2 regions of the Paracoccus versutus genome follow, and region 1 is predicted to be linked to the other one. Evidence: riboswitches for the same ligand, from Rfam matches in the RefSeq annotation. Region 1 holds a riboswitch; the other holds the start of a gene.

What was found. A riboswitch is a leader RNA that binds a small molecule or an ion and turns the genes downstream of it on or off. The one in region 1 is predicted to bind thiamine pyrophosphate.
Region 2: linked by a shared signal. The riboswitch ahead of thiD (bifunctional hydroxymethylpyrimidine kinase/phosphomethylpyrimidine kinase) and the one ahead of E3U25_RS13605 (TenA family protein) in region 1 are both predicted to bind thiamine pyrophosphate.

Annotation. Positions count from the first base shown of each region.
Region 1 covers NZ_CP038197.1:516,282-523,281, reverse strand. The annotation lists gene E3U25_RS13620 (Lrp/AsnC family transcriptional regulator) at 1-222, opposite strand, end outside; gene ilvC (ketol-acid reductoisomerase) at 349-1,371, shown strand; gene E3U25_RS13610 (NUDIX hydrolase) at 1,554-2,027, shown strand; gene E3U25_RS13605 (TenA family protein) at 2,031-2,672, opposite strand; TPP riboswitch at 2,738-2,868, opposite strand; gene E3U25_RS13600 (AI-2E family transporter) at 3,040-4,233, shown strand; gene hflC (protease modulator HflC) at 4,310-5,425, opposite strand; gene hflK (FtsH protease activity modulator HflK) at 5,425-6,630, opposite strand; gene gorA (glutathione-disulfide reductase) at 6,689-7,000, opposite strand, start outside.
Region 2 covers NZ_CP038197.1:1,747,340-1,754,339, forward strand. The annotation lists gene E3U25_RS19910 (long-chain fatty acid--CoA ligase) at 1-331, opposite strand, end outside; gene E3U25_RS19915 (PAS-domain containing protein) at 453-2,324, shown strand; gene E3U25_RS19920 (response regulator transcription factor) at 2,317-3,018, shown strand; gene aroQ (type II 3-dehydroquinate dehydratase) at 3,047-3,481, shown strand; gene E3U25_RS19930 (trypsin-like serine peptidase) at 3,696-4,409, shown strand; gene E3U25_RS19935 (HAD family hydrolase) at 4,502-5,104, opposite strand; TPP riboswitch at 5,286-5,389, shown strand; gene thiD (bifunctional hydroxymethylpyrimidine kinase/phosphomethylpyrimidine kinase) at 5,457-6,284, shown strand; gene E3U25_RS19945 (FAD-dependent oxidoreductase) at 6,281-7,000, shown strand, end outside.

The DNA of each region.
Region 1 (7,000 bases):
CTTGTCCAGGGTAAAGCGCAGGCTGACCTGCACCTCGTAGCCAAGCCTGCGCCAGTCGATGCGGGCTTCGGTGGCGCAGATCACCCCCGCCTGGCGCAGCCGTTCCAGCCGGCGCCACAGGCTGGCCGGCGTGACCCCTGCCCGCTCGGCCAGCTCGGCGTTCGCGATGTCGGGATCGGCCAGAAGCTGGCGCAGGATGCGGCGGTCGGTCGCGTCGGGCATGAATTTTTCACCTTTATGGCATTCTTGGCATGATTGTCGCCAAAACTCCAGCATATCCGCGAAGATTGCACAGAACTGCCATCGGAACGCTGCTAGAACCCTCGCATCGAAACGAGGGAGATCCCGATGCGTGTCTATTACGATCGCGACTGCGATGTGAACCTGATCAAGGACAAGAAGATCGCCATGCTGGGCTATGGCAGCCAAGGCCATGCCCATGCGCTGAACCTGCGCGATTCCGGCGCCAAGAACCTGGTCGTCGCCCTGCGCGAGGGTTCCGCCTCGGCCAAGAAGGCCGAAGCCGAGGGGCTGAAGGTCATGGGCATCGCCGAGGCCGCCGCCTGGGCCGACCTGATCATGTTCACCATGCCCGACGAGCTGCAGGCCGAGACCTATCGCAAATACGTGCATGACAACCTGCGCGAAGGCGCGGCCATCGCCTTTGCCCACGGGCTGAACGTGCATTTCGGCCTGATCGAGCCCAAGCCCGGCGTGGACGTGATCATGATGGCGCCCAAGGGCCCCGGCCACACCGTGCGCGGCGAATATGTCAAGGGCGGCGGCGTGCCCTGCCTGGTCGCCGTGCATCAGGACGCCACCGGCAAGGCCATGGACATCGGCCTGAGCTATTGCTCGGCCATCGGCGGCGGCCGCTCGGGCATCATCGAGACGAACTTCCGCCAGGAATGCGAAACCGACCTGTTCGGCGAGCAGGCGGTGCTGTGCGGCGGCCTGGTCGAGCTGATCCGCATGGGCTTCGAAACCCTGGTCGAGGCCGGCTACGAGCCGGAAATGGCCTATTTCGAATGCCTGCACGAAGTGAAGCTGATCGTGGACCTGATCTACGAGGGCGGCATCGCCAACATGAACTATTCGATCTCGAACACCGCGGAATATGGCGAATACGTCTCGGGCCCGCGCGTGCTGCCCTATGAAGAGACCAAGGCGCGGATGAAGGCGGTGCTGACCGACATCCAGACCGGCAAGTTCGTGCGCGACTTCATGCAGGAGAACGCCGTGGGCCAGCCCTTCTTCAAGGCGACCCGCCGCATCAACGACGAACACCAGATCGAGAAGGTCGGCGAGAAGCTGCGCGGCATGATGCCCTGGATCTCCAAGGGCAAGATGGTGGACAAGGAGCGCAACTGAGCGCGATGCCATGGAAAGCCCCGCCCCGGCGGGGCTTTTCCATTTCGCGGGCGCAGAGGCGCGCGGCGGGAGCCGGCATATCGCGTCGGGCGAGCTTTCCCGATCGCGGAGGCCGCAGGCCACGCCGCCCTTGGCCGGGCATGTGCTAGCCCGGCAGGCCGGGCGTTTTCAGGGCAAGGAACATGCGGATCATCGACAGGCAGGCCGTGCGGGTCATTCTGCTGACGCCCGAGGACCGGGTGCTGCTGATGCGGGTCGATTACGGCGGCGGCGACTGGTGGATCACCCCCGGCGGCGGCACCGAGCCGGGCGAGACGCCGGAACAGACCCTGCGCCGCGAATTGGCCGAGGAGCTGGGCTTGGCCCTGCCCGCCCTGGGCCCGCTGGTCTGGCGGCGCCGCGTGACCATGACGCTGCACCGGCAGCGCTGGCGGCAGTCCGAGGACTATTTCCTGGTCGAGACCCCCGGCTTCACCCCGGCGATCCAGGACGCGCCCGAAGCCGCCACCATCCGCGAATTCCGCTGGTGGAGCCTGGCCGAGATGCGCCACACCTCCCAGCGCCTGGCCCCGGCCGGACTGGCGCGCATCGTGCTGGACTATCGCGAAAGCGGGCCGCCCGGCAGCCCGCCCGAGATAGAAATCATCGAGGATTGATCGCTAAGCAGCGAAAACATTGTCGAAAAACGCCAGTTCCAGCGTGACGGCGCGGCGGAAGAAGTCCCGCGCCTGCTCTGCGGCCTCGGGGCCCGCCCGGTCGAATTCGTCGCGCAGGAAGCCGACGAAATCGCGGAAGAAGGGATTGTCGTGCAGCGTGATCCATTCGGCATGGACGAAATTCGCCGGCAGCGGCTGGGTCGCGCGCATGGCCCAGTCGAGATAGAGCCCCTCGGCCACGTTCAGCACCGCCAGAACGGCGGGATAGGCGCGCGTCTCGGCCGCCTCGCGCATCAGCGCCTGGAAACCCGCGGTAGGGGCGCTGTCGGGAATGGCGGCGCGGTCCGCCTCGCCTACGCCAAGCGTGGCAAAGGCGCGCAGGAAATAGTCGTTCTCCTCGCCCGAGACCATGCCGGCGAAGCGGCCGAAGCGCAGCCGCGATTCGAAACGGTCGGCCGAGGCGATGGCGGCGCCCAGAAGCGTCAGGAAGGCGTCGAGGAAACGGTGGTCCTGCACCAGGTAGCGCGCCATCGCCGCATCCGCGATGCTGCCGTCGCAAACTTCGCGCACGAAGCGGTGGCCGACGGCGGCGGACCATTCCGTCGCGCATTCCCGGCGCAGGGTCTCAAAGAAACTTTCGGTCATCATGCCCTCATGGCTTGGGGGCGAGACCGTCGGTGCGGCGGCCTCGCGGTGAGGCCGGCAAAAGGCAGGTGCGTCATTCCCATTCCTCCGCCGGCATGATCCGGGTCAGGTTCAAAGGGTCACCGCGCCGCCCGTTGCAGGTCGCACCGGGCCAGCGGTTTCTCAGCCCCTTGCCGGGGCTCCCCTTGGTGGCGCCAAGGTTAGCGCGGATGGCCGCGGCTGTCACGCGCCGCCCACAGGATCGTGAGCCGGGAAATCCGGGAGCGGCCGGGCCCGAGGCGGCATTCCGTCTTGCAGCCGGGGGCCAGATGTTATCTCGTTGCGACAGGGCGGGCGCGCGAGCCGCCCGCAGTCAGGACCGGGAACCATGACGACAGGCGAAATGCCGAAACCCACGACCAAGACCGAGCCGAACCCCGCCGCCGCCGCCCTGCAGCAAAGCCCGAAACAGGTCGGTCTGCGCCTGCACCGGCCGCCCCTGCTGACCAATATCTCGGCCGCGCGCTGGCTGCTGCTGGCCATCGTGGCGGCCTCGATCTACTTCTTCCACGGCTTCCTGGTGCCGGTGCTGGCGGCCATGGTGATCGCGCTGGCCAGCTGGCCCCTGCGCGAGCGCGCGGCCCACCAGCTGAACCTGGGCCGCACCGGCGCGGCCACGCTGCTGGTGCTGGTGCTGGTCTGCTTCCTGCTGATCCCCATCGCCATGGCGCTGATCTATGCCTTCCGCGAGCTGCGCGACTGGATCAACTGGGCGATCGTGGTCAACAGCTCGGGCGCGCCGACGCCGGGCTGGATGGTCGAGCTGCCGCAGGTCGGCGACTGGCTGGACGAGAACTGGCAGACCTATGTCGGCCGCCCCGGCGGCATCAGCGAGATCGTGCAGCTGGTCAGCGGCTCGAACATCGGCGCGATCTATCGCGGTGCGGTGACGGCGGGCACGCTGGCCTTCCATCTGGCGCTGACGCTGCTGTTCATGCTGATCACGCTGTTCGTGCTTTACCGCGACGGCGACAGGATCGTGGCGCAGATCGACCAGGTCGGCCGCCGCATCCTGCCCGACCGCTGGAGCCGGCTGTCGCGCGTGGTGCCCGCCACCATCAGCTCGACCGTGACCGGCATGACGCTGATCGCCATCGGCGAAGGGGTGATCCTGGGCATCGCCTATTGGCTGGCCGGCGTGCCCTCGCCGGTGACATTCGGCGTCATCACCGGCTTCATGGCGCTGATCCCCGGCGGCGCGCCGCTGTCCTTCACCCTGGTCTCGGCCTATCTGGTGGCCAGCGGCACGCCCTTTGCCGGGGCGGCGCTGTTCATCTGGGGCACCTGCGAGCTGTTCGTGGTGGACAAGACCATCCGCCCGGTCCTGGTCGGCGGTCCGGTCAAGCTGCCCTTCCTGCCGACCTTTTTCGGGTTGATCGGCGGGGTCAAGACCATGGGCATCGTCGGGCTGTTCGTCGGTCCGGTGCTGATGGCGCTGCTGGTCTCGATCTGGCGGGAATGGCAGCGCGAACTGTCGGAAGAGGAACAGCGGCAGGACAGCAAGCTCATCGGCCTGGAATGACCGCCGGCCCCCGGCATGAAAAAGGCGGGACGCAAGCCGCGTCCCGCCTTTCCATTTGCGCTGTTCGTCCCGCGGATCAGTCGGCCGGGGCCGGCGTCGGGGCGGGCGGCACCACCGGCTCTTCCTGCGGCGGGCTGGCCAGCGATTCCGGCAGCGGCGTCAGCGTCACCCCGGCGCTGGAGCCCAGGGGCTGGCCGGTGCGGTCGGTTTCGGCCGGCGCCGGGGTCTCGCCCGGTTGCAGCGCGCCTTCGGTCTGCGGCTCCTCCTCCGACTCGGGCTCGGTGGCGGCGGGCGGCGGCACCGGCACCGGATTGGCCCGGTCCGCGCCGTCATTGCGCAGGTAGTCGAAGAACTCGCCCTGGGGCTGGATCACCAGCGAGCTGTTCTCGCCCTTCAGCGCCCGCTCATAGGAGGTCATCGAGCGGGTGAAGGCAAAGAACTCGGGATCGCGGCCGAAAGCGTCGGCATAGATGGCGTTGCGGCGGGCATCCGCCTCGCCGCGCACCACCTCGGCCCGCTTGCGCGCTTCCGAGGTCAGCTCGACCACGGTGCGGTCGGCGGCGGCGCGGACGCGCTGCGCGGCCTCGCCACCGCGGGCGATCTCGTCGGCGGCTTCGCGCTCGCGCTCGGCGCGCATCCGGGCATAGGTCGCGGTCAGGTTCTGCTCGGGCAGGTCGGTGCGGGTCAGGCGCACGTCGATGACGCGGATGCCCAGGTCGCGGGCGTCGTCGCGGGCCAGGTCGCGGATGCGGTTCATCAGCGGCGTGCGGTCGTCCGACAGCACCGTGGTCGAGGGCACCGAGCCCAGCACCTGCCGGATCGCATTGGTCACGATCGGCTCAAGCCGGCGCTGCGCGAATTCGATGCCGCCCGAGCCCACCGCGCGGCGGAACTGCACCACGTCGGTGATCTGCCAGCGCGCGAAGGCATCGACCACCAGGCGGCGGTCGTCCAGCGGCGTGACCTCCATCGGCGGGGTCGGCAGGCCCAGGATGCGGGCATCATATTTCACCACGTTGTCGAGGAAGGGCACCTTGATGCCCAGGCCCGGCTCCTCGCGCACCTCGACCACCTCGCCGAAGCGCAGGACAAGCGCCTTTTCGCGCACGTCGACGATATAGAGCGCGGCGATGACCAGGACCGCCACCACGACCAGGAAGGGCAGCGCCAGAAGCGAGATTGCACGGTTCATCACTGGTTCCCCCCGCCGGTATTGGTGTTGCCGGAGCCCGAGGCCCCGCTGCGCAGCTGATCCAGCGGCAGATAGGGCACCACGCCCTGCCCGGCCTCGCCATCGAGGATGACCTTGTTCACCCCGCCCAGAACCTTCTCCATGGTTTCCAGATACATCCGGCGGCGCGTGACCTCCGGCGCCTTGACATATTCGTCATAGACCGAGTTGAAGCGCGCGGCCTCGCCCTCGGCGTTGTTCACCGCCTCGGCGCGATAGGCCTCGGCGCGTTCGATCACGGCGGCGGCCTCGCCTCGGGCGCTGGCCAGCACGCGGTTGGCATAGGCGTCGGCCTCTTTCTCCAGCCGGTCGCGTTCCTGCTGGGCGGCCTGCACCTCGCGGAAGCTGTCGATCACCTCGCGCGGCGGGTCGGCGCGGTCCAGGTTGACGCGCAGCACGTTGATCCCGGCCTCGTAGTCGTTCAGCGTGTTCTGCACCGCCAGCTTCAGGTCGTCGGCGATGGCGCCGCGGTCGCGGTTCAGGATCGGCGCCAGTTCCGAACGCGCCACGATGTCGCGCATGGCGGATTCCGAGACGGCGCGGATGGTGTCGTCGGGATCGGCCAGGTTGAACAGGAATTTCTCGGGGTCCGAGATGTTCCAGACCACCTGATAGGCCATGTCCACGATGTTCTGGTCGCGGGTCAGCATCAGCCCCGAATCCATCGGCCCGGCGCGGCCGGTGCCGATCTCCGTGGTCCGCTCGCCCGAGACCTGCACCACCTCGGCGGTGACGACGGGCCAGGGCGCGAAGTTCAGGCCCGGCTCGCCGGTGCCCACGGGCTTGCCGAACAGCAGCTCGACCGCGCGTTCCTCGGGCTTGACGGTGTAGAAGCTGGAAAAGGCCCAGACCGCCAGCACGGCCAGCGCCGCGATGCCCCAGGTGCCGCGGCTCATCTGGAATTGCGGGCCCTGCGGCCGGCGCGGGCCGCCGCCGCGGTTGCCACCGCCGCCGCCCTTGCCGCCCATCAGCACCCGCAGCCGGTCCTGGCCCTTGCGCACCAGTTCCTCGATCTCGGGGATCTGGTCGCCGCGGCGCGGACCCTGCGGCCGGTCGTCCCTGCCGCCGCCCGGACTGCCCCAGGGGGGCTGGCCGCCCCCTTGCGGCGGCTGCTTGCCGCCCTTGCCGTCATCTCCGCCGCCGCCCCAGGGGCCTTGTCCTGCCATACCTCTCGTGCCTCGCTTGATGTCTGTCTGGTTGAAACTGGTGCCTTCGGCCGGAAAATCAAGCCGATGCGGCGGGTTTGTCCATTTTTGCCGCCCCCACGCGGCGCGAAGGCTTGCGCATGGTCACAAGCTCTTCCGCCAGCGTCGGATGCACGGCGATGGCGGCGTCGAAATCGGCCTTGGTCGCGCCCATGCCCAGCGGAATCGCGATCATCTGGATCATCTCGCCCGCCTCGGGGCCGAAGATGTGGCAGCCCAGCACCTTGTCGGTCTCGCCGTCTACCACCAGCTTCATCACCGCCCGCGCATCCGAGCCGGCGAAAAGCGAGCGCATGGGCCTGAAGCTGGCGACATAGATGTCGGCGGGACC
Region 2 (7,000 bases), 1.2 Mb from region 1:
GGTCCAGCACATAGGCCATCTCCTCGGCCACCGCGTCCTGATACAGCGGCACCGGCACCGCGCCGCACATCTGCGCCGCGACCATGGCCCAGTAATGCGCCGGGCGGTTGCGGCCGATGATGGCGACGTGATCGCCGCGGTTCAGGCCCAGCACCAGGAAGCCCAGCGCCAGGGCGCGAATCTCGTCCGCGGCCTCGGCCCAGGTCCAGCTTTGCCAGATCCCGAATTCCTTTTCCCGATAGGCGGGCCGGTTGCCGAAGCGTTCGGCATTGCGCGCCAGCAACGCTGGAATCGACTGCAAACCGGCCTGGGCCGCCTCAGCGTTCTGCATGGTTCCTCCCCTTGCCGTCAGGGCTCCTCTTCCCTCTGGCAATCTCAGCTTACTGCGGCAATCCTTGCGTCAGTTTTTCCTGAATCCTACGAATTGTTACAGGGACCGCGCAATGCCAGGAATGGTCACGCCCACGAACGACCGGCACGCCGAACTGACCCGCTCGGGGCTGAACCTGATCCAGCAGGCGATCTCGATCTTCGACGCCGACCTGCGGCTGGCGGTCTGCAACCGCCCCTATCAGGCGATGTTCGGCCTGCCGGACGAGCTGACCCGCACCGGCGCCACCTTCCAGGATACGATCCGCTACCTGGTCCATCGCGGCGAATACGGCCCCCAGGACGACCCCGAGGCCGCGATTCGCGAGCGCGTCGACCAGGCCCGCACCTTCCAGCCGCATTACATGGAACGAAAGCGCGCCGACGGCCGCTGGATCTCGGTCGAGGGGGCGCCGCTCAGCCAGGGCGGCTGGATCGCGGTCTATACCGACATCACCCATATCAAGCGGCAGGAAGCGCTGCTGCGCGCCCGGTCCGAGGAACTCTCGGAGCTGGTGCTGGAGAATGCCGAGCGGCTGTCGGCCGCGAACCGCGCCCTGGCCGCGACCAATGCCGCGCTGGAGGAGGCCAAGCGCATCCTGACCGAATCCGAGGCCCGCACCCGCCATGTCACCGCCATGGTCCCGGCCCATATCGCGCATATGGACCGCGACTATCGCTATACCTTCTCGAACAACCAGATCTCGATGGTGTTTCCAGGCGCGAATCGCTCGATCATCGGCTGCCAATGCGAAACCGTGCTGGGCGCCGAGACCTTCGCCCGCATCCGCCCGCACCTGGACCGCGCCATCGCCGGCCAGCCGCAGGTGTTCGAGATCACGCACCCGCCCTCGGGTCGGCGCATCCGCATCGCGCTGACCCCCGACCAGAACGGGCGCGGCGTCTATATCCTGTCCACCGACGTCACCGCCGAGGTGCAGGCGCGCGAGGCGCTGACCCATGCCGCCAAGCGCGCGGTGGCGGCGCAGATGACCTCGGGGCTGGCGCATGACTTCGGCAACCTGCTGACCATCATCCTGGGCCTGCAGGGCCGGCTGGCCCGCGCCGGACTGCCGCCCGAACAGGCCGAGGACGTGCAGGCCACGCTGGCCGCCGCCCGGCGCGGGGTGCGGCTGCTCGACGGCATCTCGGCGCTGACCGGCCGGCGCGAGCACCAGCCGCAGCCGGTCGGGCTGCGCGCCATGCTGGACGACCTGGCGGCGATGACCCGGCCGACGCTGGGCGCGGGCGTCACGCTGGACACCCGCATCGGCGATCTGCCGGCGCGGGTGATGCTGGACCCCGGCGTGCTTCAGGACGTGCTGCTCAACCTGATCCTGAACGCGCGCGACGCCATGCGGGGCCGCGGGCGCATCGGCGTCACCGTCCGGCCCGCCGGCCGCTGGCTGGAGATCGCGGTCGCCGATACCGGCCCCGGCTTTTCCGACGAGGCGCTGGCGCGCGCGACCGAGCCCTTCTTCACCACCAAGGGCAGCCAGGGCACCGGCCTTGGCCTGTCGATGGTCTATGACCAGATCAAGCTGGCGGGCGGCACCCTGCGGCTGGGCAATGCCGAGGGCGGCGGCGCGCAGGTGACCATCCGCCTGCCGCTGCGCGCCGCCCGCCCGCAACTGGTGCTGCTGGTCGAGGATGACGACGCCATCCGCGCCCATATCCGCGAGATGCTGACCGCCCAGGGCCATTCGGTGATCGAGGCCGGCTCGCTGGCCGAGGCGCGCGGGTTGACCGACCTGGCCGGGCTGACCATGATCCTCTCCGACCTGCAACTGGGCGACGGTTCGGGGGCGGATCTGCGGGGCCGCGGCCTGCCGCTGGTGCTGATGACGGCGCTGCCGCCGGGCGATCCGCGCAGATCGGGGCTTGACTGCCCGGTCCTGACCAAGCCCTTTGGCGACACCGAACTGGCCGTGGCCATGGCAGAGACAGATGACTGACGCCCCCCTGATCGCCATTCTCGACGACGAGCCCGAAATCCGCCGCCTGCTATCCGCGGCGCTGGAAGACGCGGGCTTTCGCACCCAGGGCTTCGCCCGCGCCACCGAGTTCGAGGCGGCGCTGCGCCGCATCCAGCCCGATGCCTGCCTGATCGACCTGGGCCTGCCCGACCGCGACGGGCTGGCGCTGGTCCACCGGCTGGCCAGCGAATCCGGCGCGGCGATCATCATCATCTCGGGCCGGGCGCAGGTGCAGGACCGCGTGACCGGGCTGGAGCTTGGCGCCGACGACTACATCATCAAGCCCTTCGAGCCGGCCGAGGTCGTGGCCCGCATCCGCGCCCGGCTGCGCAAGCCCCAGCGCGAGACCGGCCCCGGCCGCCAGCAGGTCCGCTTTGCCGGCTGGTCGGCCGATTTCGACCGCTACACGCTCACCTCGCCCGAAGGCGCCGAGACCCCGATCAGCCATGCCGAGGCCGAGGTCTTGCGCCTGTTCCTGGACAATCCGCGCCGGCTGATCTCGCGCGCGCAGATGCTGGAAACGCTGGGCGGCACGGCGGGGGAAAGCTTCGACCGGGCGATGGACGTGCGCATCTCGCGCCTGCGCACCAAGCTGGGCGAGGATCCCAAGAACCCGCGCCTGATCAAGACGATCTACGGCGCGGGCTATATCTTTCTGGCCGAACTGGGCTAGATTGCCCCCGATCTGCCGGAGAACGCCCATGCCCACCGTCTATGTCCTGAACGGCCCGAACCTGAACCTTCTGGGCCAGCGCCAGCCCGAGATCTATGGCAGCACCACGCTGTCCGACGTGGAACGCGACTGCCGGGCGCTGGGGGCCGAGCTTGGTCTGGAGATCGCCTTCCACCAGTCGAACCACGAGGGCGCGATCATCGACCTGATCCACGAGGCGCGGCGATCGGCCCAGGCCATCGTCATCAACCCGGCGGCCTTCACCCACACCTCGGTCGCGATCCTGGATGCGCTGAACACCTTCGACGGTCCGGTGATCGAGGTGCATATCTCGAACGTCCACAAGCGCGAGAGCTTCCGGCACCATTCCTATGTCAGCCTGCGCGCCGAGGGCGTGATCGCCGGCCTGGGCATCCACGGCTACCTGCTGGCGCTGCGCCACGTGGCGAAGCTGGTGGGATAGGTGGGCTGGGGCGGTGGTTTGAGCCCGAAGCGGACGGCCGAACCGTAGCCGCACTACCTAGACGCACGTTCAACCTCCTGGAATTCAAAGCGTTGTTTGCGACTCACGAGGAAAACGCAGCAATCTGTATCGTGAACCCATTCAGAACATTTGAGGCGTGAATATGTATCACCCGCTGACCCGGAAGCACTTGTACAGCGCAACGAGGGTTTCTGTGTATTTTGACGAATACGGTAACGAGAAGTCTGCTTCCGGTACGGCATTTTTCCTAAGGACAAGCGCCGGAAAGTTGTATCTTGTATCAAACAGGCATGTCTTCGATGCAAGCTACAGTGACCCCCGCAAGAAAAATTGGGCTTTGAGAAAGGTAGTCGCTGCGGGATATTGTGACGGAAATCTGCTGCCGTTTGATTTTTCCTTTAGCCCACCACAGATTCTGTTTCCAAAAAATGAGAAGGAAGATGTTGCCGTGGTTGATCTGAGCAATGTCAGAATTGACGGAGCGTTGCCAGGCAGCGTGGTACCGATTGAGGAAAGCTACTTAGCGGCAGACGCCGACTTTTCCGAGGTAGATATCTCCGACATTGTGGCTTTCCCAGTGTATCATGGAGCGTCTAATCAGCCGGTAATGCGAACCGGGTGGGTGGCAAGTGATCCATCGCAGAATTTTATCGGGCATGGTCTCAGCGGCGACGCAAGGCGCATTGCAATTGAGGGATTCTCATGGGGCGGCTATTCTGGCTCACCTGTTTTTACTTTAGATAGAGGACTTCAGTCTGGCGCCGGCATTACTTACGGCGGCGGATTTCGAGGAAGTAAAATGATTGGCGTGAATGCTGGCCACATAAAGGTTGCGGATGGGTCGGGCGCACATGCTGGACTATCGTATCTTATTAAAAGCAGTGTTTTAATTGAGTTGCTTTCTTAAATGCCAACGTGAGGTCTTTGCTGATAGATTTCTCCTGCTCATGCAGGCTGCGAATGACCGCTCCGGTCCCGCAAAGCGGACTAGCCGCCCCCTCAAAACACCCCGCGCCGCGCCAGATCCTCGCCCAGCGCCTCGGCGCTGGTAAAGCGGATCGCGTCGATGCCCAGCGCGCGGGCGCCCTCGACATTGGCCGGGCTGTCGTCGATGAAGATGCAGTCCTCGGGGCGCAGCCCGTTACGGTCCATCAGCAGCCGAAAGATCGCGGGCTCGGGCTTCAGCGCGCCGACCTGGCCTGAGACCAGGATGTCGGCGAACAGCCCGCCCAGCCGGGAATGCAGTTCCAGCGCATGGGGCCAGGTCTCGGCCGACCAGTTGGTCAGCGCATAAAGCGGCACCCCGCGGGCCAGCAGCGCCTCGGCAATCGCCCAGCTGCCCGGCACGGTCTTTTCGATGGTGACGGGGAAAGCCGCCAGATAGCCGGCCAGGTGGCGCGCCTCGTCGCCATGGGCGGCGCGGGCGGCGGCAAGCCCCTCGGCAAAGCTGCGCCCGCCGTCCTGCATCCGGTTCCAGCCGGGAAAGTCGATGCGGGCCATCCAGGCCTCGGCCTCGGCCCGGCTGGTGAACACATCCGCAAAGGCCAGCGCCGGATCCCAGTCGATCAGCACCCCGCCCAGGTCGAAGATCACGCTTTTCATCGCATCCTTCCGCATTTCGCCGCGCCCAGATCGGCCGGAAATCCCGGCGCTGTAAAGCCCGAAAACCGCGCCGCGCGCCCCGCCATGCTGCCGGCAAGGCCGACGGATCCGCGACAGCGAGGGGCCGGCCGCGCGCGGCCCTTGCAATACGGGGCGCCGGAGCCTAGTGTCGCGCGGAAGACTCATACACTTGGGGAGCCCCGCACGGGGCTGAGAGGTGCCGGGCACCGACCCATCGAACCTGATCCGGGTCATGCCGGCGTAGGGAAGGGTAGAGTGACGCGGCCCGCAATCCCAGGCCGCCACCCATCCGCCCAGCGTCCGCGTGCCCGGCCGAAACGAAAGGCGGGCCATGTCGGGATTGCAGCCCCATCCCATCGCGCTGACCATCGCCGGCTCGGACAGCGGCGGCGGCGCCGGAATCCAGGCCGATCTGAAAAGCTTTTCGGCGCTGGGCGTCTATGGCGCCTCGGTCATCACCGCGATCACCGCGCAGAACACCCGCACCGTCGCCGCGGTCGAACCCGTCAGCCCCGCCATGATCGCCGCCCAGATCGACGCGGTCTTCGGCGACCTGGACGTGCGCGCGGTCAAGATCGGCATGGTCGGCGGCGTGGATGCGATCACGGTCGTCGCCGGCCGGCTGACGGCGCTGCTGGCGGACAACCCGGTCCCGGTGGTGCTGGACCCGGTGATGGTGGCGAAATCCGGCGACGCGCTTTTGCCGGACGAGGCCGTCTCGGCGCTGCGCGAGCAGCTGATCCCGCTGGCGACCGTGCTGACCCCCAACCTGCCCGAGGCCGCGCGCCTGCTGGACCTTGCCGCCGCCGCGACCCCCGAGGAAATGCGCCAGCAGGGCGAGGCGCTGCGCGCTCTGGGCGCCGCCAACGTGCTGATGAAGGGCGGCCACGCAACCGAGGACAGCTGCACCGACCTGCTGATCGGTCCCGAGCCGCTGGTCCTGACCGCGCCGCGGCAGCAGACGCCCAACACCCATGGCACCGGCTGTTCGCTTTCCTCGGCCATCGCGGCCGGGCTGGCGCAGGGCATGACGGTGGCGCAGGCCGTGACCCGCGCCCATGGCTGGCTGCAGGCCGCCATCGCCCGCGCCGACGAATTGTCGGTCGGGCTGGGCCATGGCCCGGTGCATCATTTCCACGCGCTCTGGGGGCAGGCATGAACCAGATCACCATCCTTGGCGCCGGGGTGATGGGGCTTTGCATCGCCACCGAACTGGCCCAGCGCGGCACCCTGCCGCGCATCATCGACCCGGCCGGCAAGCCCGGATCGCAAGCCTGCAGCTGGCGCGCGGGCGGGATGCTCGCCCCTTATTGCGAGGCCGAAAGCGCCGAGCCGGTGGTGCTGCGCCTGGGCGTCGAGGCCGCCGACTGGTGGCAGGCGAACGGGGCCGAGGTCATCCGCCGCGGCACGCTGGTGCTGGCGCCCTCGCGCGACCGGGCGGAACTCGACCGTTTCGCCCGGCTGACCGAGGCGCATCAGCCGGTGAACGGCGACGAAATCGCGGCGCTGGAGCCGGAACTGTCCGGCCGCTTCCCGCGCGGGCTGCATTTCGCGACCGAGGCGCACCTGAACCCGCGCGCCGCCCTGCTGGCGCTGCGCGACCGGCTGGAGGAACGCGGCATCCAGATCGAGACCGAGGGGACGCCCACCGGCCTTGTGGTGGACGCGCGCGGCTTGGCGGCCAAGGACGAACTGGCCGACCTGCGCGGCGTGCGCGGCGAGATGCTGGTGATCCGCTGCCCGGAAGTGACCCTGACCCGCACCATCCGCCTGCTGCATCCGCGCATCCCGCTGTACCTCGTGCCGCGCGGCGATGGCGTCTACATGATCGGCGCCACCATGCTGGAGACCGGCGGCAAGTATCGCGTCACCGCC